DNA from 2 places in the Pandoraea thiooxydans genome. Region 2 is predicted to be linked to the other one. Evidence: predicted binding sites of a transcription regulator. Region 2 holds the regulator's gene; the other holds the start of a gene.
The links. The regulator sigma-54, encoded in region 2, starts transcription at its own class of promoters, with help from an activator protein. The targets are predictions, from matches to a motif close to TGGCANGNAANCTGCTTT.

Region 1 (15,555 bases), 350 kb from region 2:
ACGATGACCGCGGCGATGGTCGAGGCGTCGTGCAGCATCACCAGCCGCTCGAGTTCGTCGGCCAGATGCGCGCCCCATGCCGGTTGACCGCGCGTGAAAGCGGCCTCGGCCAGGTTCAGGGTGTGCGGCAAGTGATCGACGGCAGGCAGCAGCGCGCCTGAATAGGTCTTGCGATTGGGCGCGATCCCGCCGACCGAAATGCCGCCGAAGCCCACCCCGTGGTAGCCTCGCTCGCGGCCGATGAAGCGCGTGCGCTGGCCTTCGCCGCGCGCGCGGTGATACGCCAACGCGATCTTCAGCGCGGTGTCGACCGATTCCGAGCCGGAGTTGGTGAAGAAAATCCGCTTCAGGTCGCCCGGCGTCAGTTCGGCAAGCTTGGCGGCCGCCTCGAACGCCTTCGGATGACCCATCTGGAAAGTCGGCGCGAAGTCCATCTCGCCAACCTGCGCCCGCACGGCCTCGACGATCTCGCGACGGCAATGCCCCGCGTTGACGCACCACAGGCCCGCCGTGCCATCGAGCACCTGGCGGCCGTCGTGCGACGTGTAGTACATGCCCTCGGCCTTGACCAGCAGGCGCGGCGCCCGCTTGAATTCCCGATTGGCGGTAAAGGGCATCCAGAATGCCGACATATCGAGCGGCGCATCATGCAATTCCACGGCTCATCTCCTTCGATTTTCAAAGCGCGCCGCGGACCCTCGCCGGGCGCATCGAACACCATATTAAGCATCGGCGACCAATACAGACATGTACAGTTGAGCGGAAACTGCGTATTCTGTATCGGCACCATGCCATGAGTGTGCAGGCAACAGCCGATGCCCGGCCGGCCTGCGCTGCCGGAGTCCCCCACCATGAGTCAACCGTTACGCCTGGCGCTCGACCGCGGCCAGCCCGCATCGCTGGTCGAACAGATCGTGCGCGAGATCGAGCGCGCGCGACACAGCGCCGTGCTGCACGGCGGCATGCGCATGCCGTCGATCCGCCAGTTGGCGCAGGCGCACGGTATCAGCACCTTCACGGTGGTCGAAGCCTACGACCGGCTGGTCGCACAAGGTGTCCTGATCGCACGGCGTGGCGCCGGCTTCTTCGTGGCCAGCGACGATCCCGCGCACGATATGCCGCGGCCGCGGCCGCGCGCGGTCGCGCGCGAGGTCGGCAACGCCTGGTTGCTCTCGGAGGTGTTTGCCGACGACAGCATTCCGGTCAAGAGCGGCTGCGGCTGGCTGCCGGACGATTGGCTGGACGAAGACGGCCTGCAAGGCGCGCTGCGGCAGCTGGCCAAGGGCGCGGGCACGCGCTTCGTGCATTACGGCCACCCGCAGGGGTATGCCCCGCTGCGTCAGAGCATCGCACGACGCCTGGCAGATATCGCGCTCGATGCGCATGCCGACCAGATCGTCCTGACGCACGGCGCCACGCAAGGTCTTGACCTGATCGCCCGCACCTTGCTGCACCCGGGCGACGCCGTGCTGGTGGAGGAGCCCGCCTACTGCAATCTGCTGGCGATCCTGCGCAGCGCCGGCCTGCATGTGGTGGGCGTGCCGCGCGACGCCGCCGGGCTCGATCTGGCGCAGCTGGAGAGCGCGATCCAAACCCATCGGCCGCGCGCGCTATTCCTCAACAGCGTGCTGCAAAACCCGCTCGGCACGTCGCTGTCGCCGGCATGCGCGCACCGCATCCTGCAGTTTGCCGAACAGCACGGCCTGTGGGTGGTCGACGACGATATCTACCGCGAGCTGGCGCCGCCCAATGCGCCAGCCCTGGCCGCCATGGACGGCTTGCACCGGGTCATCTACCTGGGGAGCTTCTCGAAGACCATCTCGCCCTCGATCCGGGTCGGCTATGTCGCTTGCGCGCCAGCGCTGGCCGCCGAGCTCGCGCGCACCAAAATGATCGGCGGCCTGACCACCTCGGAAATCAACGAGCGCCTGGTTCATCTGGTGCTGACCGAGGGCGGCCACCGCAAGCACATCGAGCGGCTCACCGATCGCCTGGCGCGGGCGCGCAGCCGCCTCTGCACTCAATTGACGGCCTGCGGCCTGAGCCTGCTGGCCAAACCCGACGGCGGCATGTTCGTGTGCGCCGCCCTGCCTGAGGGCACGCCCTCCTCGCGCGAGATCGCCGAGCACGCGCTCACGCAGGGAATCATGCTCGCACCCGGCGAGTTCTTCGTCACGCAGTCCGAACCGTGTCACTGGTTCCGCTTCAATGCCGCCTATTCGGACGACGCGCGCCTGTACCGCTTTCTCGAGACCACACTGAGCGCGGCACACGCCTCGTGAGGGACGCGCCGTCCGGCGCGCGCCCTGCCCCGCACTCCCAGTCCCGCACTCCCTGCGCACGGCCCGCGCACTGCCATGGCGCACGCGGCCGCGTGCCACGCCCCGCCTGCACTGATGCGATGCAAATGCGCACCGCCGCGAAGCGTGGCATGGCAATCGTCGTGGCATCGAGGGATTGGCACGACTATTGCCTCCTGAGTCTGCGTAGTCCAATCACTTACGAAGGGAAATCAAATGAAACGACGCACGCTGTTAAACATGGCGGCCATGTCGGGGGCGCTTGCCATTCCGGGTTTGTCCTCAAAAGTTTGGGCGCAGGGCAAGAAGCCGATCAAGATCGGCATTCTGCATTCCCTGTCCGGCACGATGGCGATTTCCGAAACGTCGCTCAAGGACGTGGCGCTGATGACGGTCGACGAGATCAACCGCGCCGGCGGCGTGATGGGGCACCCGATCGAGCCGGTGGTGGTGGATCCGGCATCGAACTGGCCGCTGTTCGCCGAAAAGGCGCGGCAGTTGCTGACCCAGGACAAGGTGGCCGTGGTGTTCGGCTGCTGGACCTCGGTGTCGCGCAAATCGGTGTTGCCGGTTTTCGAAGAACTCAATGGCCTGCTGTTCTACCCCGTGCAGTATGAAGGCGAGGAAATGTCGCGCAACGTCTTCTATACGGGCGCGGCGCCGAACCAGCAGGCAATCCCAGCGGTGGAGTATCTGATGAGCGCCGAAGGCGGCGGCGCCAAGCGTTTCTTCCTGCTCGGCACGGACTACGTCTATCCGCGTACCACCAATCAGATTCTGCGCGGCTTCCTGCATTCGAAGGGCGTGCAGGACAAGGATATTCAGGAGGTCTATACACCGTTCGGCTACAGCGATTACCAGACGATCGTCGCCAATATCAAGCAGTTCGCCCAGGGCGGCAAGACCGCCGTGATCTCGACCATCAATGGCGACTCCAACGTGCCTTTCTACAAGGAACTCGGCAATCAGGGCCTAAAGGCGACCGACGTGCCGGTCATGGCGTTCTCGGTCGGCGAGGAAGAGCTGCGCGGCATGGACACCAAGCCGCTGGTGGGCAACCTGGCCGCATGGAATTACTTCATGTCGCTCAGGAACAAGGAGAACACCGCATTCAAGAAAGAGTGGTTCGAGTACGTCAAGCGCAAGAATCTGCCGGGCGGCAGCAAGCGCGTGACCAACGACCCGATGGAGGCGACCTACGTCGGCATGCATATGTGGAAGCAGGCGGTAGAGAAAGCCGGCACCACCAGCGTCGACAAGGTGAGAACGGCAATGATCGGCCAGACCTTCAACGCGCCCGACGGCTTCAAGCTCATGATGGACGGCAACCACCACCTGCACAAACCCGTGATGATCGGCGAGATTCGCGCCGACGGGCAGTTCAACGTGGTGTGGGAAACCAAGACGACCATCCGCGCACAGCCGTGGAGCCCCTACATCCCGGGCAATCAGGGCAAGCCCGACACGGTGAGCTGATCGTTTTCGGCAACTTTCGGCGCCGCCGACTGCCGGCGGCGCCCAGGATTCTTCCATGTCACGCCTGATCAAAATATTCGCACTACTGATCGTCCTGTTACTGGGTCAGACCTCCGCAATGGCACTGACCGAGACCGACATCGCACCGCTGGGCGGCATGGATTTCGACGCCAAGTCTCAGGCGATCCATCACCTGGTGGACGACGGCACCGAGGCCAGCCAAACGCTGCTGAAGGCGCTGGCCGCCGGCGACGTACTGGTCGGCGACGACAACCGGATCCTGGTCCAGGACGGCGACACCCTGCGCGATGTGCTCAGCGGCCAGCCGGTCAAGGACGACAATGCGCAACCGGTGGTGCTCAACAATGTGCTGCGCGCGCGCGTCGACGACGCCACCGCCGCGCTGAACCTGCAATCGCTGGACCCGGCGGTGCGCGCCAAGGCAATCCGTACCCTGTTGCACTCGGGCAGCACCGACTTCCGCGTGCAGGTCGAACAGGCGCGCGACCGGGAGACCGACCCTGACCTGAAGCGCAAGCTCGATCAGCTATGGGCCGTGACCGCGCTGCACGATGCCGACCCGCTCAAGCGGCGCGAGGCGATCGCGATTATCGTGGCACGCGCGGATCCGCAAATGCGCGGGCTGCTGCTGCCGCTGGTGGCGCGCAAGCCCGACGGCACGTTCGACGAACCCGACACGGGCGTGCGCGTCGCGGCCCAGGCCGGCCTGGCGCAACTCGAGAACGACCAACGCAAGAGCGAGCTGCTTGGCATGCTGTTCGCGGGCCTGAGCCTGGGCAGCGTGCTGCTGCTGGCGGCGCTGGGGCTGGCCATCACGTACGGCCTGCTCGGCATCATCAACATGGCGCACGGCGAATTCCTGATGATCGGCGCCTACGCCACGTACGTCGTGCAAACCCTGTTCCAGCACTACCTGCCGCACGCCTTCAATTGGTATCTGGTGGCCGCCGTCCCCGCCTCGTTCCTGGCCGCCGCGATCGTCGGGCTGATGCTCGAGCGCACCGTGCTGCGCTTTCTCTATGGCCGGCCGCTCGAGACGCTGCTGACCACCTTCGGCATCAGTCTGCTGCTCATGCAAATCGTGCGTACGCTGTTCGGCGCACAGAACGTCGATGTCGCCAACCCGTCGTGGATGAGCGGCGGGGTGAGCGTGCTGCCCAACCTGATCCTGCCTTACAACCGACTGGTCATCATCGGCTTCTCGGTGGTCGTGGTGGCACTGACCTGGGCGCTGCTGAACCTGACCCGGCTGGGCCTGTTCATCCGGGCCGTCACACAGAACCGCAACATGGCCGCCTGCGTCGGCGTGCGCACCCGGCGCGTGGACGCCTACGCGTTCGCCCTCGGTGCGGGCATCGCCGGGCTGGGTGGCTGCGCGCTGTCGCAGATCGGCAACGTCGGGCCGGATCTCGGTCAGGGCTACATCATCGACTCATTCCTCGTGGTGGTGCTGGGCGGCGTCGGCCAGTTGGCCGGCACGGTGTTCGGCGCTTTCGGACTGGGGCTGCTCAACAAGCTGCTCGAGCCGGCCTGGGGCGCGGTGCTGGCAAAAATCGCCGTGCTGGTGCTGATCGTGCTGTTCATCCAAAAGCGTCCCCAAGGACTTTTCGCTCTCAAAGGGCGCAGTGCGGAGGCTTGAATGAATTCCCCCGTTTCTTTTGACGTGTCGCCCGCCGGCCTGTCGCCGCAGCGCGGGTCTGCCGCGTCCACCGTCGGCGGCATGCCCGAGCGGCCACGGCTGCTGCCCAAATACACGGCCGCACCGCTGGCCGCGCTGGTGCTCACAGTGCTGATCATCGTGCCGCTGTGCTCGCTGGTATTGCCGGCTTCGCACCCGCTGCACCTGTCCGCCTACACGATGACACTGATCGGCAAGATCATGTGCTACGCGATCGCCGCACTGGCGCTCGACCTGGTATGGGGCTACTGCGGCATCCTCAGCCTGGGCCATGGGCTGTTCTTCGCGCTGGGCGGCTACGCGATGGGCATGTACCTGATGCGTGCGATCGGGCGCGACGGCGTCTACCACAGCAACCTGCCGGACTTCATGGTGTTCCTCGGCTGGAAGCATCTGCCGTGGTTCTGGCATGGCACCGGCAGCTTCGCCTTCACCTTGCTGCTGATCGTACTGGTGCCCGGCGTGCTGGCGTGGCTGTTCGGCTTTTTTGCCTTTCGCTCGCGCGTCAAGGGCGTGTATCTGTCGATTACCACGCAGGCCATGACGTATGCGGCGATGCTGCTGTTCTATCGCAACGAGACCGGCTTCGGCGGCAACAACGGCTTCACCGACTTCAAGCGCCTGCTGGGGTTTTCGATCGTCGCGCCGGGCACCCGCACGGCGCTGTTCCTGGTGACCTTCCTGGTGCTGGTGCTGGCCTTGCTGGTGTGCCGCGCGCTCGTCATCTCGAAGTTCGGGCGGGTGGTCACGGCGATGCGCGACGCCGAATCGCGCGCGATGTTCCTTGGTTATCGGCCGCTGGGCTACAAGCTGTTCGTGTGGACCTTCTCGGCGGTACTGTGCGGTATCGCCGGCGCGCTTTACGTGCCGCAGGTCGGCATCATCAATCCGAGCGAGATGTCGCCGGTCAACTCGATCGAGATGGCCATCTGGGTTGCCATCGGCGGACGCGGCAGTCTGCTGGGCGCGGTGCTCGGCGCCTTCCTGGTCAATGGGGCGAAGAGTGTCTTCACGGCCTACTTCGCCGAGTACTGGCTATTTTTTCTGGGCGCCATGTTCGTGCTGGTGCCGCTGTTGCTGCCGCACGGTGTCATGGGATTGCTGCGCAGCCTGGCCAGGAAGCCTCGCACGGGAGACGAAGCATGAACCCGCTGATCAGCGACACCGAAGGCATCAGCGTGAGCGGCAGCATCACCGGGCTGGATCACTTGCTGGTGCCAGGCCAGATCGACATCTCGCACGGACTGATCCTGTACCTCGAGAACATCAGCGTGAGCTTCGACGGGTTTCGCGCGCTCAACGATCTGTCACTCTCGCTCAAGCCGGGCGAGCTGCGTTGCGTGATCGGTCCGAACGGCGCAGGCAAGACCACCATGATGGATGTCATCACCGGCAAGACGCGGCCCGACAGCGGACAGGCCTTTCTCGGCCAGACTATCGATCTGACCAAACTCGATGAACCGGCCATCGCGCATGCCGGCGTCGGGCGCAAATTCCAGAAGCCAACCGTATTCGAGCAGCATACGGTTTGGGAAAATCTCGAACTCGCGTGCGACAACGACAAGCGCTGGTTCGCCGCCTTTCATGCCGGGCTCGATCGCCGCACGCGCGAGCGCATCGAGCAGACGTTGTCGCTGATCGACCTGGAACGGCAAGCGGGACGCCGTGCCGGCGCGCTCTCGCACGGCCAGAAACAGCGGCTGGAAATCGGCATGCTGCTGATGCAGCAACCGCAGCTACTGTTGCTCGACGAGCCGGCCGCGGGCATGACCGACGAAGAGACGGTGCAGTTGGCGAAGCTGCTGCAAACGCTGCGCGGACACTGCACGATGATGGTTGTGGAGCACGACATGTCGTTCGTCGCATCGCTGGCGGGCGACACCGGGCGGGTGACCGTGATGGCGCAAGGCCGGGTGCTGGCCGAAGGTACGCTCGACGCGGTGCAGCGCGACGAGCGGGTGATCGAATCTTATCTTGGACGCTAGCAATCATGCTGGAAATCAAGGGCGTCAACCAATATTACGGCGGCAGCCATATCCTCCGTGAGGTCAATCTGCAGGTGCCCGAGAAGCAGCTGACGGTGCTGCTGGGCCGCAACGGCGTGGGCAAGACGACCTTGCTCAAATGCCTGATGGGAACCGTGCCGATCCGCACCGGTGAAATTCTGTGGCAGAACCGGCCGCTGAATCATCTGGCGCCTTATGCACGCGTGACCAGTGGCCTGGCTTACGTGCCGCAGGGGCGCGAGATATTCCCGCGCCTGACGGTCGAGGAGAACCTGCTGATCGGTGCGGCCAGTTTGCCGGCGGCCGAGGCCGGCCGGGGCGTGCCCGACCAAATCTACGCCTTGTTTCCGGTGTTGCGCGACATGCGCGTGCGGCGCGGCGGCGATCTCTCGGGCGGGCAGCAGCAGCAACTGGCGATCGGACGGGCCCTGATGAGCCGGCCGCGGGTGTTGATTCTGGACGAGCCGACCGAAGGCATCCAGCCTTCGATCATCAAGCAGATTGGCGTGACGCTGCGGCAGCTGGTCGACGATCTGGGCCTGACGGTGCTGCTGGTCGAGCAATACTACGACTTCGCCCGGGCGCTGGCCGATCACTACGGCGTCATGAGCCGCGGCACCATCGTCGCCAGCGGTCTGGGCAGCGAGATGGAGCAGCATGGCGTGCGGGAGCTGGTCGCCGTATGAGCGTGCTACATTCGGCGCATCGCGCGCGCAACTATTTCCTCGATGCACAACGATCTTCCTGAATCGCCGGCCGGCCCGAGCGCCGCCGAGCCATTTGCCGGCCCAGGCTGGTGCGCCCATCTCCAGCTCGACTACGAGCGCCGCGACGCCGGCACGGTGTTGGCGCGGCGACATCACAGCGGGCCGCTGGTGGTGCAAAAGGCGCTGTATCCGGAAGGCCCCGGCATATGCCACACCGTGATCGTGCACCCGCCGGGGGGAATTGCCGGCGGCGACGACCTGCGGCTGGACATCGGGCTCGGCGCCGGCACCCACGCGGTGTTCGCCACGCCGGGCGCGACCAAGTGGTACAAGACCCCGCACGCCGGCGCGTGTCAGACGATTCAATTGACGCTGGGGGCGCAGGCCCGGCTCGACTGGCTGCCGCTGGAGAATATCGTGTTCGAGGCGGCCCGCGCCGAGCAGCGCATCGAGGTCACGCTGGGCGCCGGCGCCACCGCGATCGGCTGGGACGCGGTACTGCTGGGCCGCCAGGCCTCGGGCGAGCGCTGGACATCGGGGCAGTGGCGCTCGCTGATGCGCCTGCACGACGCGCGAGGCGAGCTGCTGTGGGTCGAACAGACCGTGCTGGACGCGGCCGACGCGCTGCGCACGTCGCCGGCCGCGCTCGACGGGTTTGCCGTGTTCGCCACCCTGTGGGCCGTGGGACCTGCCTGTACCGCCGAGCTTGCCGAGACCATGGCGCCGGCCTTGCCGTATGGCCCCGATCTGCGCGCAGGCGTGACCTGCCTGCCGGGCAACCTGTTGCTGCTGCGCGTGCTCGGCCAGCGCATGGAGGCCGTGCGGCAATTGCTGATCGAGCAATGGCTGCGCTTGCGGCCGCTGGTGCATGGCACGCCGGGTGTGCCGCTGCGGCTATGGGCGACCTAGCACCATGATGGATCGTTTTGCCCGGAATCGGTGCATGCCTCGTTGCGGTGCATGGCGCGACACGCTAACGAGCCGGCCGACGGCGCAGCCTGGCTGGTACGCTTCGTGCATGAGTCAAGACCGGGCGCGCGCCTGGCGCAATCCTCGATAACACGACGAACCGATGAAACTGACCCCCCGCGAAAAAGACAAGCTGCTGATCTTTACCGCCGCCCTGCTGGCCGAACGACGCCGCGCGCGCGGCCTCAAGCTCAATTACCCGGAAGCAGTCGCTTTTATCACCGCCGCGCTGATGGAGGCCGCCCGTGACGGGCGGACGGTGGCCGACCTGATGCATTACGGCACCACCCTGCTCGGCCGCGACGATGTGATGGACGGCGTGCCGGAGATGATCCCGGATATTCAGGTCGAAGCGACGTTCCCCGACGGCACGAAGCTGGTCACCGTGCACCACCCGATCCCCTAGGCGGCGTCCCTGCAAAGGCATCCACAAAAAGGAAGATAAATGATCCCGGGAGAACTCATCGCCGCCGACGGCGAGCTCGAACTGAACGTCGGCCGCGCGACGATCGTCGTGACGGTCGCCAACAGCGGCGACCGGCCGGTGCAGGTCGGTTCGCATTTTCATTTTGCCGAAGTCAACGATGCACTGCGCTTCGACCGCGCGGCCGCCCGCGGCTTTCGCCTCAATATCGCCGCGGGCACCGCCGTGCGCTTCGAGCCGGGTCAGGAACGCACCGTGGAGTTGGTCGAGCTCGCGGGCGAGCGCGCCGTCTTCGGCTTCAACGCTCAAGTGATGGGGAGACTCTGAGATGACTGTGCGCATGACGCGCCGCGCCTACGCGGAGATGTTCGGCCCGACCACAGGCGACCGGCTGCGCCTGGCCGACACCGAACTGTTCATCGAAATCGAGCGCGATCACACGATTTACGGCGAGGAAGTGAAGTTTGGCGGCGGCAAGGTAATTCGCGACGGCATGGGCCAATCGCAACGCACCCACGCGGAGGTGGCAGACACGGTAATCACCAACGCGGTGATCGTCGACCATTGGGGTATCGTCAAGGCCGACATCGGCCTGAAGGCGGGCCGTATCTGGGCGATCGGCAAGGCCGGCAATCCGGACATTCAGCCCGGCGTGACGATCCCGCTGGGCGCGGCCACCGAAGTGATTGCCGGAGAAGGCATGATCGTGACGGCCGGCGGCATCGATTCGCACATCCATTTCATTTGCCCGCAGCAAATCGAGGAGGCCCTGGCCTCGGGAGTGACCACCATGCTCGGCGGCGGCACCGGCCCGGCGACCGGCACCAACGCGACCACCTGCACGCCCGGGCCGTGGCATATGGAACGCATGTTGCAGGCTGCGGACGGCTGGCCGATCAATCTCGGGTTTCTCGGCAAGGGCAACACCAGCCAGAGCGCGCCGTTGCTCGAGCAGATCGAGGCCGGTGCGATCGGCCTGAAGCTGCATGAAGACTGGGGCTCCACGCCGGCGGCGATCGACACCTGCCTGACGGTGGCCGAGGCCACCGATACGCAGGTCGCCATTCATACCGATACGCTCAACGAGGGCGGCTTCGTGGAAGCCACCGTGGCGGCCATCAAAGGGCGCACCATACACACCTACCATACCGAAGGGGCCGGCGGCGGTCACGCACCCGACATCCTGAAGGTGTGCGGCGAACCGAACGTGCTGCCGTCGTCGACCAATCCGACGCGGCCCTATACGGTGAATACGCTCGACGAGCACCTCGACATGCTGATGGTGTGCCACCACCTCGATCCGTCGATCGCCGAGGATATTGCGTTCGCGGAATCGCGCATTCGGCGCGAAACCATCGCCGCCGAAGACATCCTGCACGACCTGGGAGCGCTGTCGATGATCTCGTCCGACTCGCAGGCCATGGGCCGGGTCGGCGAAGTGGTAATGCGCACCTGGCAGACCGCGCACAAGATGAAGGTGCAGCGCGGCGTGCTCGGCGGCCCGCAGGCCTCGCCCGCGGACAACTTCCGCGTCAAGCGCTACATCGCCAAGTACACGATCAACCCGGCCATCACGCATGGCATGGCGCATGAAATCGGGTCGATCGAAGTCGGCAAATGGGCCGATCTGGTGCTGTGGGAGCCGGCCTTCTTCGGCGTCAAGCCGAGCCTGGTGCTCAAGGGCGGCATGATCTCGATGGCCCTCATGGGCGATCCGAACGCGTCGATCCCGACGCCGCAACCGGTGCACTACCGCGAGATGTTCGGCAGCCGCGCGGGCGCGCTGGCCCGCACGTCGCTGACCTTCGTCTCGCAGGCCGCGTTCGATGCCGGCGTCGCCGGCCGCTATGGCCTGAGCAAGCAAATCGTTCCGGTGCATGGCATCCGCGGCGTGCGCAAGACGCACATGATCCACAACGACTGGCTGCCCGCCATCAGCGTCGACCCTGAAACCTACCAGGTGATCGCCGATGGCGAGTTGCTGACGTGCGAGCCGGCCAAGGTATTGCCGATGGCGCAGCGCTACTTTCTCTTCTAAAAATGCGAATTGCCTTATGAGCGCTCTCGATTCACCTGCGATGCCGGCGCTGCGACGCATCGAAAAACGGCTGGATCCCGCCACCCGTCTGGCCGCGCCGCTGGTCGCGCGCGCCGCGGTGCTGGTGTTGCCGTTCGAGGCGCGCTGCAGGAGCCGGCTGCGCGCGGCGCTCGTCGGCGGCGAGGAGGTCGCGCTGTTCCTGCCGCGCGGCACGGTGCTGCGCCACGGCGACCTGTTGGTGGCCGATGACGGCGGGCTGGTGCGCGTCGAGGCCGCGCCGCAGGACGTGCTGCGCGTTACCGCGCCCAATGCGCAGGCGCTGGCGCGCGCGGCCTACCATCTGGGCAACCGGCACACCCCGGTCGAAGTCGGCGACGGCTTCCTGAAGCTCGAGGCCGACCCGGTGTTGCGCGACATGCTCGAGCGCCTGGGCATGCAGGTCGAAGCCGCCAGCCTGCCGTTCGACCCGGAGGCCGGCGCTTATGGCGGCGGTCACCGGCATGGTCACGACGCCTCCTTCGAGGAGGACTATGCGCTGGCCCAGCAGGTGTTCCGCGAGCATGACCATGGTGCCGCCGGCCATGGGCACGGCCATACCCATCCGCACGATCACACCCATGGACACGACCACCGCCACGGACATTGACCTGCACGAGCTCAGCGCGCTGCTGCACCTGGCCTCGCCGGCGCTGCCGATCGGCGCATTCAGTTATTCGCAGGGACTGGAGGCGGCCGTCGAGAGCGGCCTGATTACCGACGCGGCCACCGCCGGCCGATGGATCGGCAGTCAGTTGCAGTGCGTTTTCGCGCGCTGCGAGGCGCCGTTGCTGGCGCTGCAGTGGCGCCGCTGGCGCGGCGACGATTTCGCCGCCGTCGCGCAAGGTAACGCGTGGCTGCTCGCCAGCCGCGAAAGCGCCGAATTGCGCGCCGAAACCGAGCAGATGGGCTGGTCGCTTGCGCAACTGGCTTTGGCCCTTGGCTGGGGCGGCGCCGCGCAGCAGGCGGTGCTGGCCGCGCTCAAGCCGGTCGCGCTGCCGACCGTGTTCGCCTACGCGGCAATCGCGCATGACATCGGCCTCCCGGCGTGCCTGAACGCATATGCGTTCAGCTGGCTGGAAAACCAGGTGGCCGCCGCGCTCAAGGCGGTGCCGCTCGGACAGTTGGCCGCGCAAAAACTGATCGTCGCGCTGCGGGCCGAGCTGCCTGCGGTCGTAGCGCGCGCGATCGACACGCCGCCCGAGGCCGTGTCGACCTTCGCGCCGCATCTGGCGATTCTGTCGGCGCGGCACGAGAACCAGTATTCCCGTTTATTTCGTTCGTAAAACAAGCGACCATGAGCCAATCTCCCACAAGCCGCGGCAAGCCCAATCCCCCATTACGCGTCGGCATCGGCGGCCCGGTCGGTTCGGGCAAGACCACCCTGGTGGAAATGCTGTGCAAGGCAATGCGCGAGCGCTATGACCTGGTGGTGATCACCAACGACATCTACACCAAGGAGGACCAGCGGCTGCTGACCGTTGCCGGCGCGCTGCCGGCCGAGCGCATCCTGGGGGTCGAGACCGGAGGCTGCCCGCACACGGCGATCCGGGAAGACGCATCGATCAATCTGGAGGCGGTCGACCGCATGCTGGAGCGCTTTCCCGAAGCCGACGTGGTTTTCATCGAGTCCGGCGGAGATAACCTGGCGGCCACCTTCAGTCCGGAACTGTCGGATCTGACGATTTACGTGATCGACGTGGCCGGCGGCGAGAAGATTCCGCGCAAGGGCGGGCCGGGCATCACCAAATCGGATCTGCTGATCATCAACAAGATCGACCTGGCGCCCTATGTCGGCGCATCGCTCGAGATCATGCGCAGCGACGCCGAGAAAATGCGGGGCGCGCGGCCGTTCGTGATGTGCGATCTAAAAAAAGGCAGCGGTCTCGACCAGATCATCGCCTTCATCGAGCAGCGCGGCATGCTCGCCTGAGCCCGGTGGCCGGGCTCGTGGCGGGCCTCAACGCTGGCTGACGATGAAGCCTTGCTCGCGCAGCAGGCTGAGCACACCGCGCGGCCCCCCCAGATGCAGCGCGCCGATGGCGACGAACACAGGTTTGTTGGGGTCGGCGATGAACAGCATGCGGGTGACGAACCGGCGATTGCGCGCGAAAAGAATGCGCTCGTCGATCTCCCGAGCCAGACGCGGCGATTGCCGCACCTGACGGGCCTCGCTTTGCGACCAATCGTAGATCATCTCAGCGTCGCCCGCGCGCCACAGGCGGTGCAGCTCGTGGAGCTGCTCGATACCGGCCGACGGCGGCAGCGCAAGCTCCTCGGCGACCATCTCGTCCTGCTCGGCACGGCTCAACCCGGTAAATGCCGACATTTGCTCGTCGATCGTCTCGAGACCGAGAATGCGGCCCGGGTAGAGATTTTCCAGCTGATTCTCGGTGCCGTACTCGGTCTGCAGGTCGGCGGACATCGAATTGAGGGTGTCGAGCAGCAGCGCCGCCAACCAGGGGCGCATATGCTGGATCTCACGCAGCATGGCCGGATTGCCATGCAGGCGCCGCGCGATCTTGTGCCACAGAGGTCGGGGCAGCAGCCGGGGCAGGCAGGCATGCGAGCACATGCCATAGCGTTGCACGGCGTCCTGCGACATCACGACATCGTCGGGAGACAGCTCGAACGCCACCTTGCTGGCACCGCGCAAGGCGTCGAGCACGACCGGGCGAAACGGGTAATCGGTGGGTTTGCCCACATGCAGCGTGCCGAGCAGGAAAATCGTCAAGGCTCCCTTGCGGGCCTCGTAGAACGGCAGATTGGCACCGGGAGGCGCCGCCTGCGGGGCAGTCGAAACGGGGCGAGGCCACCCTTGATTGGCCACTGCCTGCGCGCTGCACAGTACCAGCAAGCAGCACAGCAGCCACCCGCCGACACAGCGTTGCCCTACCCTCAAACGTGCCTCCGTACGTCGAAATCCCTACCAGTGCCGCCCACCCGGCGATGGCGGCCCGCGGCCGCTTCCAAGTGTACGCAGTTCCACCGCCTTTGGGCGATATGTTGTACTCAACACATGCATGGGGTGTTGCTTTGGCGCACCAGGCGGGCCAGCCGACTCACGGGTGTCACAAAGCAGGTATGGGCATGTAGACCGTCCGGGCGGTGAAAATATCCCGGCCGGACGGCATTTTCTCCGGCTGCGTGGCGACGGGGCCCGGCTTCAGGACAAGCCCAGCCGCTGCCAGATCGCCTTGGTCGCAGCGGCACCGTTGAGCGTATAGAAGTGCAGGCCCGGCGCATCGGCCGCGAGCAGACGCTCGCACAGGGCGGTCACCACGTCCAGGCCAAAGGCGCGGATCGCATCGCGGTCGTCGCCGAAGCTTTCGAGCCGCTTGGCGATCCAGCGCGGCACTTCGGCGCCGCACATCTCGGAAAAACGCATCAACTGCGAGTAATTGGTGATCGGCATGATGCCGGGCACGATCGGCACCTCGACACCCAGCTTGCGGGTATCGTCGACGAAGCGGAAATAGGCGTCGGCATTGAAGAAATACTGGGTAATCGCCGAATTGGCGCCAGCCTTGACCTTGCGGGCGAAATTCTCCAGATCGTGGCGCGGCGACCTGGCCTGCGGGTGATACTCGGGATAGCCGGCGACTTCGATATGGAACCAGTCGCCAGTCTCGGCACGAATGAATTCCACCAGCTCGGAGGCGAAGCGGAATTCGCCGATCTCGCCCATGCCGGACGGCATGTCGCCACGCAGCGCGACAATATGGCGGATGCCATGATTGCGGTAAGTGTCGAGAATGGCGCGAATGCCCTCGCGTGAGGATCCCACGCACGACAGATGCGGCGCGGCCTCGGTGCCCTCACGCTGGATCTCGACCACGGTGTCGAGCGTGCCCTGCTGGGTCGAGCCGCCGGCGCCGAAAGTCACTGAGACGAAGCGCG
Region 2 (15,555 bases):
GCCTCGAAATGACGAATCTGCACCGGCGTCGTACGGCCGAACTTGGTGGCGTCGGCCACCACGACCGCCATGTTTGCCGAGAGCAGCATGCGCGCGCGCAATTCGGCGGCAGCCCGCGTGTAATCGGTCAGTTCGGCCTCCGCGGTAATTGCGCCGGCCCCGACAAACGAGATGTCTGCATGATACTGCGCCAACTGGTTGACCGCGTCCCAGCCCTGCACGGCATCCTCGTTGTCCTGCAGCTCGCCGCCCAGCAGGGTCACGCGATTCTCGTGCTGGCGACCCAGCATGCGCGCGATCTGCCAGTCATTCGTGTAGACCGTGAGGCGGTGCTTTTCCAGCAGCGCCTGCGCAATCGCGCGAGTGGTCGTGCCTGAGTCGATGATCAGCGAAGCGCCATCGGCCACCAGTTCGGCCGCACGCACGCCGATCGCGCGCTTGCCTGGCGCATTGACCGTCTCGCGCAGCGTCGAGTCGGGCTCGGCACGCTCGGTTGCCAGCGCGCCGCCGTGCGTCATCAGCAGCAGGCCGCGCGCCGCCAGGGTATTGAAATCGCGCCGCACGGTCTCGCGCGAGACGCCCAGCTCGCGCACCACGTCACTGATGGCGAGCGCGCCGCTTTTGGCAAGTTGCTCCAGCACGTATTGTTGTCGTTGCTCGGCTAGCATGGGTGAGGAGAAGTCATCGCAAAAGGAAGCCACAGGATACACCGGCGCCGGGCGGTCATCACCGCGCCTCAGCCCGGCAAGGCGACTCGCACGCCCAGTGCGATAAAGGTCGCGCCGGCGGCCCTGTCGAGCCAGCGCCCGGCACCGGGCCGCCGTTTCAGCCAGGCGCCCAGCGCCCCGGCAAACCAGCCGTAGACGCTGAAGATCACCACGGTCTGCAGCATGAATACCAGGCCGAGCATGAACATCTGCAGACTCGGCCGGCCGCCATGGGCGTCGACGAATTGCGGCAGGAACACCAGAAAGAACAGCGTCACTTTGGGATTCATCAGGTTGCCGAGCACGCTCTGGCGGTATACCTGCCACAGTGGCTTGCCGGCCTGCCCGTGAGCCACGCCGAGACCGGCGCGACTCGTCAGGGCCTTGAGCCCGATCCAGATCAGGTAGGCCGCGCCCGCCAGCTTGATGGCCTGGAACGCCCACGGCGAGGCGCGCAGCACGGCGGCCAGACCGAGCGCGGCCAGCGTCGTATGAAACAGCAGGCCGCTGGCGAACCCATAGGCCGCAACCAGGCCGGCAGCGCGCCCCTGCGCAATGCCGCGCGCCAGCACCTGCAGGTTGTCGGGCCCCGGCGCCACGGTAATGACGATCGAAGTTCCGAGGAATACCAGCAGGTGGGGTAGCGTCATGTCGGTTTCAGCACATGCGATGGAATGGAGAATTGCCGTACCGGGCGGGCCCCGCGATCAATGCCCGTCGAACGAACACACCAGGAACAACGGCAAGCCGGCCTCGCGCAACAGCCGCGAGCCGCCGAGTTCGGGCAGATCGACGATGGCCGCGCCCTCGACGACATCGGCGCCAAGCTTTTCGAGCAGCTTCTTGCCGGCCAGCATGGTGCCGCCGGTGGCCACCAGATCGTCGATCAGCAAGACCTTGTCGCCGGCGTCGCAGGCATCGGCATGAATCTCCACGGCGGCGCTGCCGTATTCGAGTTCGTATTCTTCCGACACGGTCTGGTAGGGTAGCTTGCCTTTCTTGCGGATCGGAATGAAGCCCGCGTTGAGCTCGTGCGCCAGGATCGAGCCGAGAATGAAACCGCGCGCGTCGATGCCGGCGACGTATTTGAGTTCGGTCTGCATGTAGCGATGCACGAATACTTCGATCAACAGCCTCAGCGTGCGCGGGTCTTTCAGCAGCGGCGTGATATCGCGAAACATCACTCCCGGCTGCGGCCAGTCAGGCACGGTGCGAATTTGGCTCTTGATGTAATCGGCGGGAGATTGATCGATCTGCACGGCATCCTCGGTAAAAGAGGCGCCGCACTACACCGCGCGCCTCGTGACTGGCCTGTCATTATGCCAAAGCGCGGCTCACTCGCCGAGCAGGCGTGCCTCGGCATCGGCCAGCGCTTCGGACGGCCCGCTCAGCACGACGATGTCGTCGGCAATCAGTCGCGTTGCGACGTCCGGCTCCAGACCCCGGATGCCGCGCCGCCGAATCGCGGTCACGGCCACGCCGAGCTTGCCGAGCTGCAGCTCGGCAATGGTGCGTCCGATCGCCGCCGCGCGCTGTCCGAGCGGCACGGATTGCAGTCGCACCTGTTCGTGGTCGGCAGTATCGTCTTCGTCACCTGTACCGCGGAAATAGCCGCGCAACAGTCCGTAGCGCGCATTGCGGGCTTCCTCGATGCGCCGCAGCACGCGCCGCATCGGCACACCCACCAGCACCAGCGCGTGCGAGGCCAGCATGAGGCTGCCCTCGACGATCTCGGGAACGACTTCGGTGGCGCCTGCGGCGAGCAGTTTATCGATGTCGCTATCGTCGACGGTGCGCACCACGACCGGCAGGGTGGGCTCCAGGTCGTGAACGTTGGCGAGCACCTTGAGCGCCGCCGGCGTACTGTCGTAGGTCACCACCACGCCGGCGGCACGGTGAATCCCGGCAGCCACCAGTGCGTCGCGCCGGGCCGCGTCGCCGAACACCACCGATTCGCCGGCACTGGCCGCGGCCAGCACGATATCGGGGTCGAGTTCGAGCGCGATATAGGCGATGTCTTCCTGCTCGAGCAGGCGCGCCAGATTTTGGCCGCAGCGGCCGTAACCGCAGATGATGACGTGCCCGGCGGTCTTCATGCTTTGCGAGGCGATTTTGGTCATCTGCAGCGCCTGCAGCATCCACTCGTTGGAGGCGAATCGCAGGGCGATCCGGTCGGCGTTCTGAATCAGAAATGGCGCCAGCAGCATCGACAGGAGCATCGAGGCCAGGATCGCCTGGATCAGCGCCGGCTCGACCAGTGCCTGCCCGCGAATCATATTCAGCAGCACGAAGCCGAATTCGCCGGCCTGCGCCAGCCCCAGGCCGGTACGAATCGCCACGCCGGGACTGCCGCCGAACAGGCGCGTGAGCCCGGCAATCACACAAAACTTGAGCGCAACCGGCCCGATCAGCAAAGCCAGCACCAGCGGCCACTGCCGCGCGACCAGATGCGGATCGAGCAGCATGCCGGTGGTAATGAAGAACAAGCCAAGCAGCACATCGCGAAACGGCTTGACGTCGTCTTCCACCTGATGCCTGAAAGGCGTCTCGGCTATCAGCATGCCGGCGATAAAGGCGCCCAGCGCCATCGACAGGCCCAGCAAATCGGTCAGATAGGCCATGCCGAGCGTGAGCAGCAGCAGGTTCAGCATGAACAGTTCCTGCGAGCGCCGCGCCGCCACCACATGAAACCAGCGGCCGACGAGCCGCTGCCCCACCCAGAGCAGCAGCGCGAGCGCGCCGGTGATTTTGAGCGCCGCCAGCGCCAACGCCATGAGCAGCGCTTTCGGATTGCCGCCGAGCGCCGAGATCAGAATCAGCAGCGGCACCACCGCGAGGTCCTGGAACAGCAGCACGCCCATGATGTTGCGGCCGTGTTCGGACTCCAGCTCGAGACGCTCCGACAACAGCTTGCTGACGATCGCCGTGGACGACATTGCCAGCGCCCCGCCCAGCGCGAGCGACGCCTGCCACGACAGCGGATACCACCAATTGATTGCCAAACCCGCCAGCACGCTGGCCAGAATCGTGAGCACGACCTGCGACACCCCGAGCCCGAGGACGACACGCCGCATCGCCTTGAGCTTGGGCAGGGAAAATTCGATGCCGATCGAGAACATCAGAAACACGACCCCGAATTCGGCCAGATACTGCATGCGCTCGGAATCGCCCACCACGCCGAAGGCGTGCGGGCCGATAATGACCCCGACGACCAGATAGCCGAGGGTCGGCGGCAGACGCAGGAAGCGGAACAGGACCACCCCCAGCGCCGCGGCCAGCAACAGGATAAGCGTCAGTTCGAGTGGCGAGATCATCGGCACGACTTTCCGGTAGACGTTCGAAACAGGGGAAAGCGCCCTGGATTGCCGCTTTATGGCGCGCTTACGCGCTCCGGCGCGGCCCGCCATGCGGCTTGCGTTGGTTTGCTATACTCCGCGCATGATAGCGAAAATCAATTCCGACCGGGCACTTGCGCTTGCCCGCGAGGTGTTGCGCATTGAAGCTTCCGCAGTGGAACGCATCGGCGCACAGCTCGATGAAAGCTTTGCCGCGGCAGTCGGCTTGCTGCTGGCATGCAAGGGCCGGGTCGTCGTCAGCGGCATGGGGAAATCAGGCCACATCGCCCGCAAGATCGCGGCGACGTTCGCCAGCACCGGCACACCCGCATTCTTCGTTCATCCCGCCGAGGCAAGCCATGGCGATCTCGGCATGATTACCGCCGAGGACATCGTGGTCGCGCTGTCGAACTCAGGCGAAACGGCGGAGTTGGTCAGCATCCTGCCGGCGGTCAAGCGCTCCGGCGCGGCGTTGATCGCCCTGACCGGTAACGCGGCGTCGAGTCTGGCCAAGCTGGCCGATGTGCATCTCGACGCCAGCGTCGAAAAAGAAGCCTGTCCGCTCAATCTGGCTCCCACGGCGAGCACCACCGCCGCACTCGCACTGGGCGACGCACTGGCGGTCGTCCTGCTCGACGCGCGCGGCTTCGGGGCGGAAGATTTCGCGCGCTCGCACCCGGGCGGCGCGTTGGGCCGACGGCTGCTGACCTACGTCAGAGACATCATGCGCACGGGCGAACAGGTGCCCCAGGTGACGCTTGACGCGAGTCTGTCGCAAGCCCTGCTCGAAATCACCAAGAAACGCCTCGGCATGACGGCCATCGTCGATCGCGACAACAAGGTAGCCGGCATCTTCACCGACGGCGACTTGCGGCGATTGATGGAACGCACGCTCGATTTTCGCGAGCTCAAGCTGACCGAAGTCATGACCGCGCGGCCGCGCACCATCGGGCCCGACCACCTGGCTGCCGAGGCCGCCGAGCTGATGGAGCGCTACGGTATCACGCAGTTGCTCGTCACCGATGCCGACGATCGCCTGCTCGGCGCCTTGAACATTCACGACCTGTTCGCGGCCAAAGTGGTATGACCCAATCGCACGATCTTACCGTCGCCCGGCAGCGCGCCGCTCGCATCGACCTGATGATTTTCGATGTCGACGGCGTGTTTACCGACGGTCGCCTGCTGTATGGCCCGCAGGGGGAATTCGGCAAGCAGTTCTCCACCCTGGACGGTCACGGCGTGAAATTGCTGGCTGCCAGCGGGGTCGAGGTCGGCATCATTACGGGCCGTCGTTCCGAGACGGTGGCGCTGCGCGCGGCCGAGCTAGGCATCGCGCATGTCCATCAAGGCGCCAGCGACAAGCGCGCCGCGCTCGACGCGTTGTGCGCGGCCACCGGCATCGCGCCGGCGTCATGCGGCTACATGGGCGATGACTGGCCCGACTTGCCGGTGCTGACGCGGGTGGGTTTTGCCGCGGCTCCCGCCAACGCCCACCCCGAGGTGCGCCAGCGCTGCCACTGGATCGCCGAGCAAAGCGGCGGCGCCGGCGCAGTGCGCGCGCTGTGCGACTTCGTGCTGCGCGCGCGGGGCAGCTACGACGATTTGCTGAACCAGGTCCTGGCATAGCACCGCCCGATGCAACGCGTAACCCCGACCTCGATCCTGGCGACCATCCTGCTGGCCGCATTGGCCTCCGGAACCTATTGGCTGGTGCAGCGCACGCTGCCGACCAGCGAGCCGTCGGCGGAACGTCCCAAGCATCACACGCCGGACTACTACGCCGACAATATCTCGATTTCGATGCTCTCGGCCACTGGGCAAACCCAGTACCGGATCAATGCGGCCACCATGGTGCACTACGAGGACGACTCGACCACCAGCGTGACACGCCCGGCGATTCGCGCCTTTACGCCCGGGCAGCCGGAGGTGACCGCGACGGCCCTGCGCGGCACGATCAACAGTGACGACTCGGTGGTCGACCTGTACGATCAGGCCGTTATCACGCGCGCGCCCGATGCGACCGATCCTGGCATGAGAGCGACCTCGCAGCACTTCCAGGTGCTGGTCAACGACGATGTCGTGCGCACCGAGATGCCGGTGCAGTTGACGCGCGGGCAGTCGGTGATGACCGCCAGCGGCATGAATTTCAATAACGTTACCCGGGTATTACAATTGCTCGGCAACGTGCGCGGGACCATCATGCCCGCCGAATTGAACGGCTCACGGGGCACCGCCAAACCAACCGGGGCAAAACATTAAAGCCATCACAACAAGACTCATGACCGACCGATCCATCTTCTGGCGCCTGGGCTGCGCGGCGCTGACCATCCTCGCGTGCGCGTTGCTGTTCTCGATGCCAGCGCGTGCCGAACGCGCCGATCGCGATAAGCCGATGAACATCGAGTCGGACCAGATGCGCTACGACGATCTCAAGCAGGTCAACGTATTCACCGGCAACGTGACGATCACCAAGGGCACCATCGTGCTCAAGGCCGACCGCGTCGAGGTGCATCAGGATCCGGAGGGCTATCAGTACGCCACCGCCTATGCCGCGCCGGGCAAGCTCGCGTTCATGAAACAAAAGCGCGACGGTCTCGATGAATATATCGAAGGCTGGGGCGAGCAAATCGATTACAACGGCAAGACCCAGATCGCCACGCTGACCAAGCATGCGGTGCTCAAGCGGCTCGCCGGCGCCAAGGTGATGGACGAGGTGCATGGCAGCGTGATCACTTACGACACGTATAACGAAGTCTATACGGCCGTCGGCGGCAAAGACCAGGTCAGCGAAAACAACCCGGGCGGCCGCGTGCGGGCTACCCTGGCGCCAAAAACCGCCAGCACCCCGGGTGCCGCGGCGCCGAGCGGGGCCGGCACCGCCCTGAAACCCTCCAACAGTCTCGGCAATCCGCGTGAATAGCCCATCCCAACAGCCCGTCAAGAGCGTCCTGACCGTACGCAACCTGAAAAAGCGTTACGGCACGCGCACTGTCGTCAAAGACGTTTCGCTGGATGTAAAAAGCGGCGAGGTGGTCGGCTTGCTTGGTCCCAACGGCGCCGGCAAGACGACCTCTTTTTACATGATCGTCGGACTGGTGCCGGCCGACGCGGGGCAGATCAGCCTGGACGACACCCTGTTGAGCGACATGCCGATTCACCGGCGCGCCAGACTCGGTTTATCGTATTTGCCCCAGGAAGCCTCGGTGTTTCGCAAACTGAGTGTCGAGGAAAACATCCGCGCAGTGCTTGAACTGCAAAACGGCGACGACGGCAAGACGCTGCCCAAGAAAGACATCGACGAGCGCATCGAATCGTTGCTCGACGAATTGCAGATCGCGCACTTGCGCGCCAATCCGGCGATGTCGCTGTCCGGCGGCGAGCGCCGCCGCGTCGAAATCGCGCGGGCGCTGGCCACTCGGCCGCGCTTCATCCTGTTGGATGAGCCGTTCGCCGGTGTCGACCCGATCGCCGTGCTGGAGATTCAGCGTATCGTGCGGTTTCTCAAGGATCGCAACATCGGGGTGTTGATCACCGACCACAACGTACGCGAGACGCTCGGCATCTGCGACCACGCCTACATCATCAGCGAAGGCAGCGTGCTGGCCGCCGGCACGCCTGACCAGATCGTCGCCGACGAGAGCGTGCGGCGCGTTTATCTGGGCGAGAACTTCCGCATGTAATGGGTGCGGGCACGTCCCCCGCCACGCCTCCCCGAACACGCCGCCGCGCTGGTGCGCGCATCGGTTCCCTTGTCCTGGCAAAGCCTCTACAATTGAACCAGGATACGATATGAAACCGACGCTTCAACTACGCACCTCCCAGCATCTGGCCCTGACCCCTCAGTTGCAGCAATCGATCCGTTTGCTGCAACTGTCGACGCTCGAGCTGCAGCAGGAAGTGGAACACGCGCTGACACAAAACCCGATGCTGGAGCAGGCCGACGACTGGCTCTCGGGCTCGGTTCGCGTCAACACCGACGGTTCCTTGCGCAGCGAGCGCGGCGCATCCGCCGCCGAGCCACCGCTTGGCGGCAGCCGCGAAGCGGCATCGCCCGAGGGCGGCGGCGACCAGGACGGCAGCGATTATGGCGAACCCCTGCGGGACACCGCCGGCGACTGGACGCTCAACGATTTCAGTCGCAATGGCAACGCCCAGGACGACGACGACGCGTCACAGCCGCAACTGCATGTCGACCAGACCAGCCTGCGCGAACATCTGCTCGCGCAACTGAATCTGACCCAGGCCAGCCAACGGGACCGTGCCCTGGTGGGCTTCCTGATCGAATCCCTCGATGAAGACGGCTATCTGGGAATTACGCTGGATGAAATCCAGCATGAGCTGTTGTCGGAGCTCGAGCTCGAAACCGAGGAACTGAATGCCGCACTGGCCCTGCTGCAAAGCTTCGATCCGGCGGGCGTGGGCGCGCGCAACGCCGCGGAATGCCTGAAACTGCAGTTGCAGCGCCAGCCGGCCAATGCAGTCCGGGCGCTGGCGCTGCGGATCGTGCAGGACCATCTCGAGTTATTGGCGGCCCGCGACTTCACTCGACTCAAACGCCTGCTCGGCGCGAGCGACGCCGAATTGCGCGCGGCTCATGCAGCGATCCGCGCGCTCGATCCATTCCCCGGCTCGGCTTATGGCGGCCCCACCACGGACTACGTCATTCCGGACGTCCTGGTGCGCAAGTCAGGCAAGACCTGGCACGCGGAGTTGAATCCGGAGATCATGCCGAAGCTGCGCATCAACGAAATGTATGCGCGGATTCTGCGCAGCAATCGCAACGACCCGGGCGCCGGCAATCTCCAGCAGCAACTGCAGGAGGCGCGCTGGCTGATCAAGAATATTCAGCAACGCTTCGATACCATCCTGCGCGTCGCGCAAGCCATCGTCGAGCGGCAAAAGAATTTTTTCACGCACGGTGAAATCGGCATGCGGCCCTTGGTTTTGCGGGAAATTGCTGATACGCTAGGCTTACATGAATCGACCATTTCACGCGTAACGACCAGCAAGTACATGCTCACGCCGTTCGGCACGTTCGAGCTGAAATATTTTTTCGGCAGCCATGTGGCAACCGACACCGGCGGGGCGGCCTCCTCGACCGCCATTCGCGCCCTCATCAAGCAACTGATAGGAGCAGAAGAGTCCAAAAACCCCCTTTCCGACAGCCGCATAGCTGAACTGCTGGGTGAGCAGGGTTTCGTGGTGGCACGGCGCACCGTTGCCAAATACCGCGAAGCGTTACGGATCCCGGCAGTCAATTTGCGCAAATCTTTGTAAGGTCCGATGCGCTAACCCGCATCGGGGTCGCCCTGCCGCGGCGCTCATTCCGTGACGATGCAAGCAACCGCCAACTGAATCGCCACACCCAACACCGCGGCGCCCCAGCAAGGAGAGCAGCTATGAATCTCAAGATCAGTGGACACCATCTCGACATCACGCCAGCGTTGCGCGAGTATGTGGTCAACAAGCTGGACCGCGTGGTCCGGCACTTTGACCAGGTGATCGATGTCAGTGTGCTACTGTCGCTCGACAACCATAAGGAAAAAGAGAAACGGCAAAAGGCGGAAATCACCCTGCATTTAAAGGGCAAGGATATATACGTAGAAAGTTGCGACGGCAATCTGTACGCTGCCGTCGATATGCTGATCGACAAGCTGGACCGCCAGGTGATTCGGCACAAGGATCGTCTTCAGGAGCATCAGCATGAAGCAATCAAACATCAATCGCCAGATCTACCTCAATAGATTCAATCAATGAGCAGTCGCCGGCCAGAACGCCGGCATGTGACCAGGGCCGCAGCAGCGGCCCTTTGCTTTATGTGCCGAGACATCCGCCGGATACGTCAAATCGGGATGCATGCCACAATAAGATTGATCCGAGAGCGACAACGCCTCGCTGGTCTATAATGCGTGGTCGATTCCCGGGGTTTCGGTTCCACGCCATTTGAGCGCCGCATCACAAGATGAACCGTCTAGTCAAACTTTTACCTATTACCAATATTGTCCTGGGACTGAATGTCACCAGCAAGAAACGCGTCTTCGAACAAGCCGGACTGTTGTTCGAGAACAATCACGGGCAAGCGCGCGGCGCTGTGACCGACAATCTGTTTGCCCGCGAACGGCTCGGCTCGACCGGCCTGGGCGAGGGCGTCGCCATCCCGCACGGGCGCATCAAAGGGCTGAAGCATCCGCTGGCTGCGTTTATTCGCCTGGCCGATCCGATCCCGTTCGAAGCGCCGGATGGGTTACCCGTATCCTTGCTGTTTTTCCTGCTTGTGCCGGAGCAAGCGAACCAGCAGCACCTGGAAATTCTGTCGGAAATTGCCCAGTTACTGTCCGATCGTTCGATGCGGGAGATACTCGCCAGCGCTACCGAGCCGGAAGTCATTCATCAGGCCCTGAGCACTTGGCAACCTTGATGCCGCCCCCGTCAACGGCAAGCACGTCTCAAGAGGGAATACGGTGGAACTGAACGGCATTAACGCCCAAAGTATTTTCGACGACAATGCGGCCACGCTCAAACTGAGCTGGCTGGCCGGCCACGAGGGCTGGGAACGGGGCTTTGCTCCGGAGACAGTCTCCAACGCCACGTCGAGCGCGGATCTGGTCGGTCACCTGAATTTGATCCACCCGAATCGCATCCAGGTGCTCGGAGAGGCCGAACTCAAGTATTACCAGCGCCTCTCCGAAGAAAACCGCAAGCACAACATGACCGAGCTGATCGCGCTCGAGCCGCCGTTTCTGGTGGTCGCCGACGGCCTGGCCGCGCCGCCCGACCTTGTGCTGCGCTGCACCCGCTCGTCCACGCCGCTGTTCACCACGCCGCTGTCGACCGCATCGGTCATCGATAGCCTGCGTTTGTATATCTCCCGGGTCTTCGCCCCATGCTGCACGATGCATGGTGTTTTTCTCGACATTCTCGGCATGGGCGTGTTGCTGACTGGCGACTCCGGCCTTGGCAAGAGCGAACTGGGACTGGAACTGATCAGCCGCGGCCATGGACTGGTGGCGGACGACGCCGTGGATTTTGTCAGATTGGGCCCGGATTTCGTCGAGGGACGCTGCCCGCCGCTTTTACAGAATCTGCTGGAAGTGCGCGGCCTGGGCCTGCTCGACATCAAGACGATCTTTGGTGAAACCGCCGTACGGCGCAAAATGAAGTTGAAGCTGATCGTCCAGCTGGTGCGCAGGCCGGATGGTGAATTCCAGCGTTTGCCACTGGAAATGCAGACCGTCGACGTCCTGGGATTGCCGATCGGCAAGGTCACGCTGCAAGTGGCTGCGGGCCGCAACCTCGCGGTGCTGGTCGAGGCTGCGGTGCGCAACACCATTTTGCAGCTGCGCGGCATCGACACCCTGCAGGACTTCATGGAACGCCAGCGACTGGCAATGCAGGAGCCCGACGGCGGAGCCCAAGGCAGGCTGCTTTGACGCATCGGGTGAATTTGCGCGCCCTGCCCTTTCATGCTGTAATGCTTGCGCGGCTTGCCGCCCCCCTCACCGACGTCAGGAGATAACCATGAAGAAAGTCTTGGCTATGCTGCTGTTGCTTGCCCCCCTCTATTATTCCGCACCGACGTTTGCGCAAAATTCGCAGCAAAGCAAGATGACCGAATGCAACCGTCAGGCCGGCAGCAAAAAGGGCGATGAGCGCAAAGCATTCATGAAGGAATGCCTGTCGGCCAAAAAGCCGATGTCGCAGCAGGAGAAAATGAAAGCCTGCAACAAGGAAGCCACCGGCAAAAAGGGTGACGAGCGCAAGGCCTTCATGAAAGAATGTCTGAGCGGCAAGCACTGAACCCGTGCGTCGCCTCGTAGGTCGCACATCGATCGCAAGGGCAGCCCGGCTGCCCTTTTTTTCGACCGGCCCAGACTGACCATGCGAGTTGGACTCGTTACCAACGGGGATCGCGCTTCGCTTCAGACCAGACCATGAAAATCGTCCTCATCACGGGAATTTCCGGCTCGGGAAAATCGGTCGCACTCAATGTGCTGGAAGACGCCGGCTATTACTGTGTCGATAACCTGCCGTCCAGATTCCTGCCTGAGTTGGCCGAGTACCTCGACATGCAGGGTCACGGCCAACTCGCCGTGGCCATCGATGCACGCAGTGGCGGCGCGCTCGACGATCTCCCTCCGATCATCGGCGGATTGCGGCGTTTCGGCCACGATGTGCGCGTGCTGTTTCTCAACGCGAACACGCAAACGCTCGTGCAGCGCTATTCGGAAACCCGGCGCCGTCATCCGTTGTCGACGCTGCCGAACGGTTCGTTTTCCGACAGCGGTTCGCTGGTCGAGGCCATCGAGCACGAACGGGATTTGCTCAGCGATCTGACCGAGCTCGGCCATCAGATCGACACCAGTAATTTGCGGGCCAGCGCGCTGCGACGCTGGATCAAGGAATTCGTTCAGCAGGATCAGCAAGGCCCGACGCTGATGTTCGAATCATTTGGCTTCAAGCATGGCGTGCCGCTCGACGCCGATTTCGTGTTCGACGTGCGCTCGCTACCGAACCCGTATTACGACCTTCAATTGCGGCCGCTGACGGGCCGCGATGCACCTGTGATCGATTTTCTCAGCAGCGTGCCGGAAGTCCTCGAGATGATCGACGACATCGCTGCCTATGTGGAGAAATGGCTTCCCAGCTTCATGCGGGACAACCGCAGCTACCTGACCGTTGCGATTGGCTGCACTGGCGGGCAGCACCGCTCGGTCTACATTGCTCAGACATTGGCGACCCGTTTCAGCGGCCGCACCAGTGTCATCGTGCGGCACCGGGAACTGCCGGCCGACGTGCAATCCTAGCCGGCCTTTCAATCGGCAGAAGCCAGGCCAAACGACAGCTGCTTGCCGTTGCCCTTTAGCGCCAGGGCGATGCGGCGAATCGGAGCCGGCAAGCCAGCCGCGGCAATTTCGTGCGCTGCCAGCCACGCTTGGCCGGTGTCTCGCGGGCCGCTTGCTCGCGTCAATGTAATCAGCCATGGCTGAAGATTCAGCTTGAAATGCGTGAAGGTATGCGAGAGCGCCGCCATGCGTTCGATCTCGCGCACCTGCCCATAGCGCCCCGCCGCGTCGGCAATATCGCTCGACGAGACCGATTCGCCGGGCACCGCGGTCGGTGGAGCAAATTCCGGCAGGCTCCATAATCCGCCCCAGATACCGCTGTCGGGCCGGCGCTCGAACAATACGCGCTCGCCATCGCACATCACCAGTATGTCGCAATGCTTTTCGGGAACGGTCTTGCGGGGCTTGCCCGTGGGCAGCAGCCGCTCGCGACCGGTGGCCCGGGCAACGCAATCATCGGCAAACGGACAGGCCGAACATAGCGGCTTGCCGCGCACGCACACGGTAGCGCCCAGATCCATGACGCCCTGCGTATACGCCTGCAAATCGGTGCCGGGCAGCAGTGCATCGGCCAGCTGCCACAACTCGCGTTCGACCCGGGTCTCGCCGGGATAGCCTTCGATGCCGAATACGCGCGTGAGCACACGCTTGACATTGCCATCGAGAATCGCCGCATGCGCGCCGTAGGCGAAAGCCGCTATGGCTGCCGCCGTCGATCGTCCGATGCCCGGCAGACGCGCGAGCGCCTCGACGTCGCGCGGGAATTGCCCGTCATATTCGTCCACCACGTGCTGCGCGCAGCGATGCAGATTCCGTGCGCGGCTGTAGTAGCCCAGTCCGCTCCACAGCGCCATCACCGCATCCTGCGGCGCTGCGGCCAACGCCGCCACGGTGGGAAATTGCCGCAGGAAGCGCTCGTAATAGGGAATCACCGTGGCGACCTGCGTCTGCTGCAACATGATCTCGGACAGCCAGATGCGATAGGCGTCGGTGGTGTTTTGCCACGGCAAGTCGTGACGGCCATGACGCTGCTGCCAGGCGATCAGGCGAGGCGCGAAAGAGGTCTGAAGCGAGCTGGGGGGCATTGGCGAACGAGGTTTGTACGAACGGTGGTTCAGCGCTGGCAGCGCGGACAATAAAAGGTCGAGCGCTGGCCCTGCACGATGTGGCGAATCGGCGTCTCGCATACACGGCACGGCTTTCCGGTCCGGTCGTACACGAAGTAATCGAGCTGGAAATAGCCGCTTTGGCCGTCGCTGCCGACGAAGTCGCGCAAGGTGCTGCCGCCCTTGTCGATGGCGGCGGCGAGAATTTCGCGAATGGCCTGAGCCAGGCGATCGTAGCGGGCCCGGGAAATGCGGCCGGCAGCCGCGCGCGGATGGATGCCCGCCCGGAACAGGGTCTCCGACGCATAAATATTGCCCACCCCGACCACGATATCGCCGGCCAGCAACGCCTGCTTGATTGCCACACTGCGTCCGCGCGTGCGGGCATGCAGCAGCGCGCCGCTGAAGTCGTCGGAAAAAGGCTCGACGCCCAACGTGCTCAGTAACGGGTGGTGCAAAACGTCGCCGGCCGTGGCCGGATGCCACAGCACCGCGCCAAAGCGGCGCGGGTCGCGATACCGCAATATGCAGCGCTCGAACACGAGATCGACGTGATCGTGCTTGCCGGCCGCCGGCAGCGCCGTCACATCGGACAGCACGCGCAAGGTGCCGGTCATGCCGAGGTGAACCAGCAGCCAGCCCTGGTCACACCCCAGCAGCAGGTACTTGCCTCGCCGCTCGACCCGGCGCAGTGTCTGGCCGCGCAATAACGCGTCCAAACCGGGCGGCACGGGCCAACGCAGAGCGGGCACCCGCACGTCGGCACGGGTGATGCGCTGGCCTGCGACATGGGGGGAAATGCCCCGGCGGGTTACTTCGACTTCCGGCAACTCAGGCATACTGTCGAACGTTTCTTGAGGATTTAGACTCTATTGTAGCGAGCGCGCTACAATCCATTGAAACACGCATCGGACCATTATGCCGACCATTATCCGCCCCCGCTTTCAGAAGTACTTGCCGCGGCTCACAGCCTGCTGGCGCACCCTGGCCGTTTTAGGCACACTGTTCGGTGTCACCACGCTACATCCGGTTTTTGCACAGAGTGAAGCCCCTTCGCCGGCCATGCCGGCGTCGTCAATCATCGCCAACCAACCGGCCGCACAGCAGGAAAAGCTGCCCAACGTCGCGCTTAACAGCGAAATCATGTTCCAGGTGCTGGCGGCGGAAATCAGCTTGCAGCGGGGCTTGCTGGCGCCTGCATACAATACTTATCTGGCGCTGGCCAAGGAAACGCACGATCCGCGCATGGCCCGCCGCTCGGTGGAAATTGCGCTTGGTGCCCGACAACTGGGCGACGCGCTGGTTGCCGCTCGCCAGTGGCACCGCCTGGATCCGCAATACCGTCCCGCCAGTCAACTGCTCGCCAGCCTCGAGGTCGGTACCGGCCACCTGAAGGAAGCCGAGCCGCTGCTCGCCGAAGAACTCGCGGCAGTGCCCGAGGCGCGGCGCGGCGAAGCCATCCTCGAACTCCAGCAGTTGTTGTCCCGCGCACCGAACCAGAACGACGCGTTGGCGGTACTGACACGCATGCTCGTCAACGACATGCAGCGCCCCGAAGCACAAC

Region 1: the regulator sigma-54 is predicted to act here: its motif matches at 9,192-9,209, upstream of PATSB16_RS18015 (urease subunit gamma).

What each region holds. Positions count from the first base shown of each region.
Region 1 covers NZ_CP014839.1:3,894,038-3,909,592, forward strand. Annotated here, with positions in the region: gene aptA (omega-aminotransferase AptA) at 1-632, opposite strand, end outside; gene PATSB16_RS17980 (aminotransferase-like domain-containing protein) at 852-2,282, shown strand; gene urtA (urea ABC transporter substrate-binding protein) at 2,517-3,776, shown strand; gene urtB (urea ABC transporter permease subunit UrtB) at 3,832-5,436, shown strand; gene urtC (urea ABC transporter permease subunit UrtC) at 5,518-6,621, shown strand; gene urtD (urea ABC transporter ATP-binding protein UrtD) at 6,618-7,460, shown strand; gene urtE (urea ABC transporter ATP-binding subunit UrtE) at 7,466-8,167, shown strand; gene PATSB16_RS18010 (urease accessory protein UreD) at 8,210-9,097, shown strand; gene PATSB16_RS18015 (urease subunit gamma) at 9,261-9,563, shown strand; gene PATSB16_RS18020 (urease subunit beta) at 9,603-9,908, shown strand; gene ureC (urease subunit alpha) at 9,910-11,619, shown strand; gene ureE (urease accessory protein UreE) at 11,669-12,265, shown strand; gene PATSB16_RS18035 (urease accessory protein UreF) at 12,261-12,941, shown strand; gene ureG (urease accessory protein UreG) at 12,953-13,588, shown strand; gene PATSB16_RS18045 (TraB/GumN family protein) at 13,616-14,557, opposite strand; gene metF (methylenetetrahydrofolate reductase [NAD(P)H]) at 14,822-15,555, opposite strand, start outside.
Region 2 covers NZ_CP014839.1:3,548,106-3,563,660, forward strand. Annotated here, with positions in the region: gene PATSB16_RS16200 (DeoR/GlpR family DNA-binding transcription regulator) at 1-668, opposite strand, end outside; gene PATSB16_RS16205 (LysE family translocator) at 737-1,357, opposite strand; gene PATSB16_RS16210 (adenine phosphoribosyltransferase) at 1,415-1,966, opposite strand; gene PATSB16_RS16215 (monovalent cation:proton antiporter family protein) at 2,042-4,021, opposite strand; gene PATSB16_RS16220 (KpsF/GutQ family sugar-phosphate isomerase) at 4,146-5,129, shown strand; gene PATSB16_RS16225 (KdsC family phosphatase) at 5,126-5,668, shown strand; gene lptC (LPS export ABC transporter periplasmic protein LptC) at 5,678-6,301, shown strand; gene lptA (lipopolysaccharide transport periplasmic protein LptA) at 6,321-6,962, shown strand; gene lptB (LPS export ABC transporter ATP-binding protein) at 6,955-7,722, shown strand; gene PATSB16_RS16245 (RNA polymerase factor sigma-54) at 7,832-9,319, shown strand; gene hpf (ribosome hibernation-promoting factor, HPF/YfiA family) at 9,442-9,786, shown strand; gene PATSB16_RS16255 (PTS sugar transporter subunit IIA) at 10,005-10,460, shown strand; gene hprK (HPr(Ser) kinase/phosphatase) at 10,504-11,472, shown strand; gene PATSB16_RS16265 (PsiF family protein) at 11,561-11,839, shown strand; gene rapZ (RNase adapter RapZ) at 11,974-12,846, shown strand; gene mutY (A/G-specific adenine glycosylase) at 12,855-13,970, opposite strand; gene mutM (bifunctional DNA-formamidopyrimidine glycosylase/DNA-(apurinic or apyrimidinic site) lyase) at 14,000-14,830, opposite strand; gene PATSB16_RS16285 (tetratricopeptide repeat protein) at 14,910-15,555, shown strand, end outside.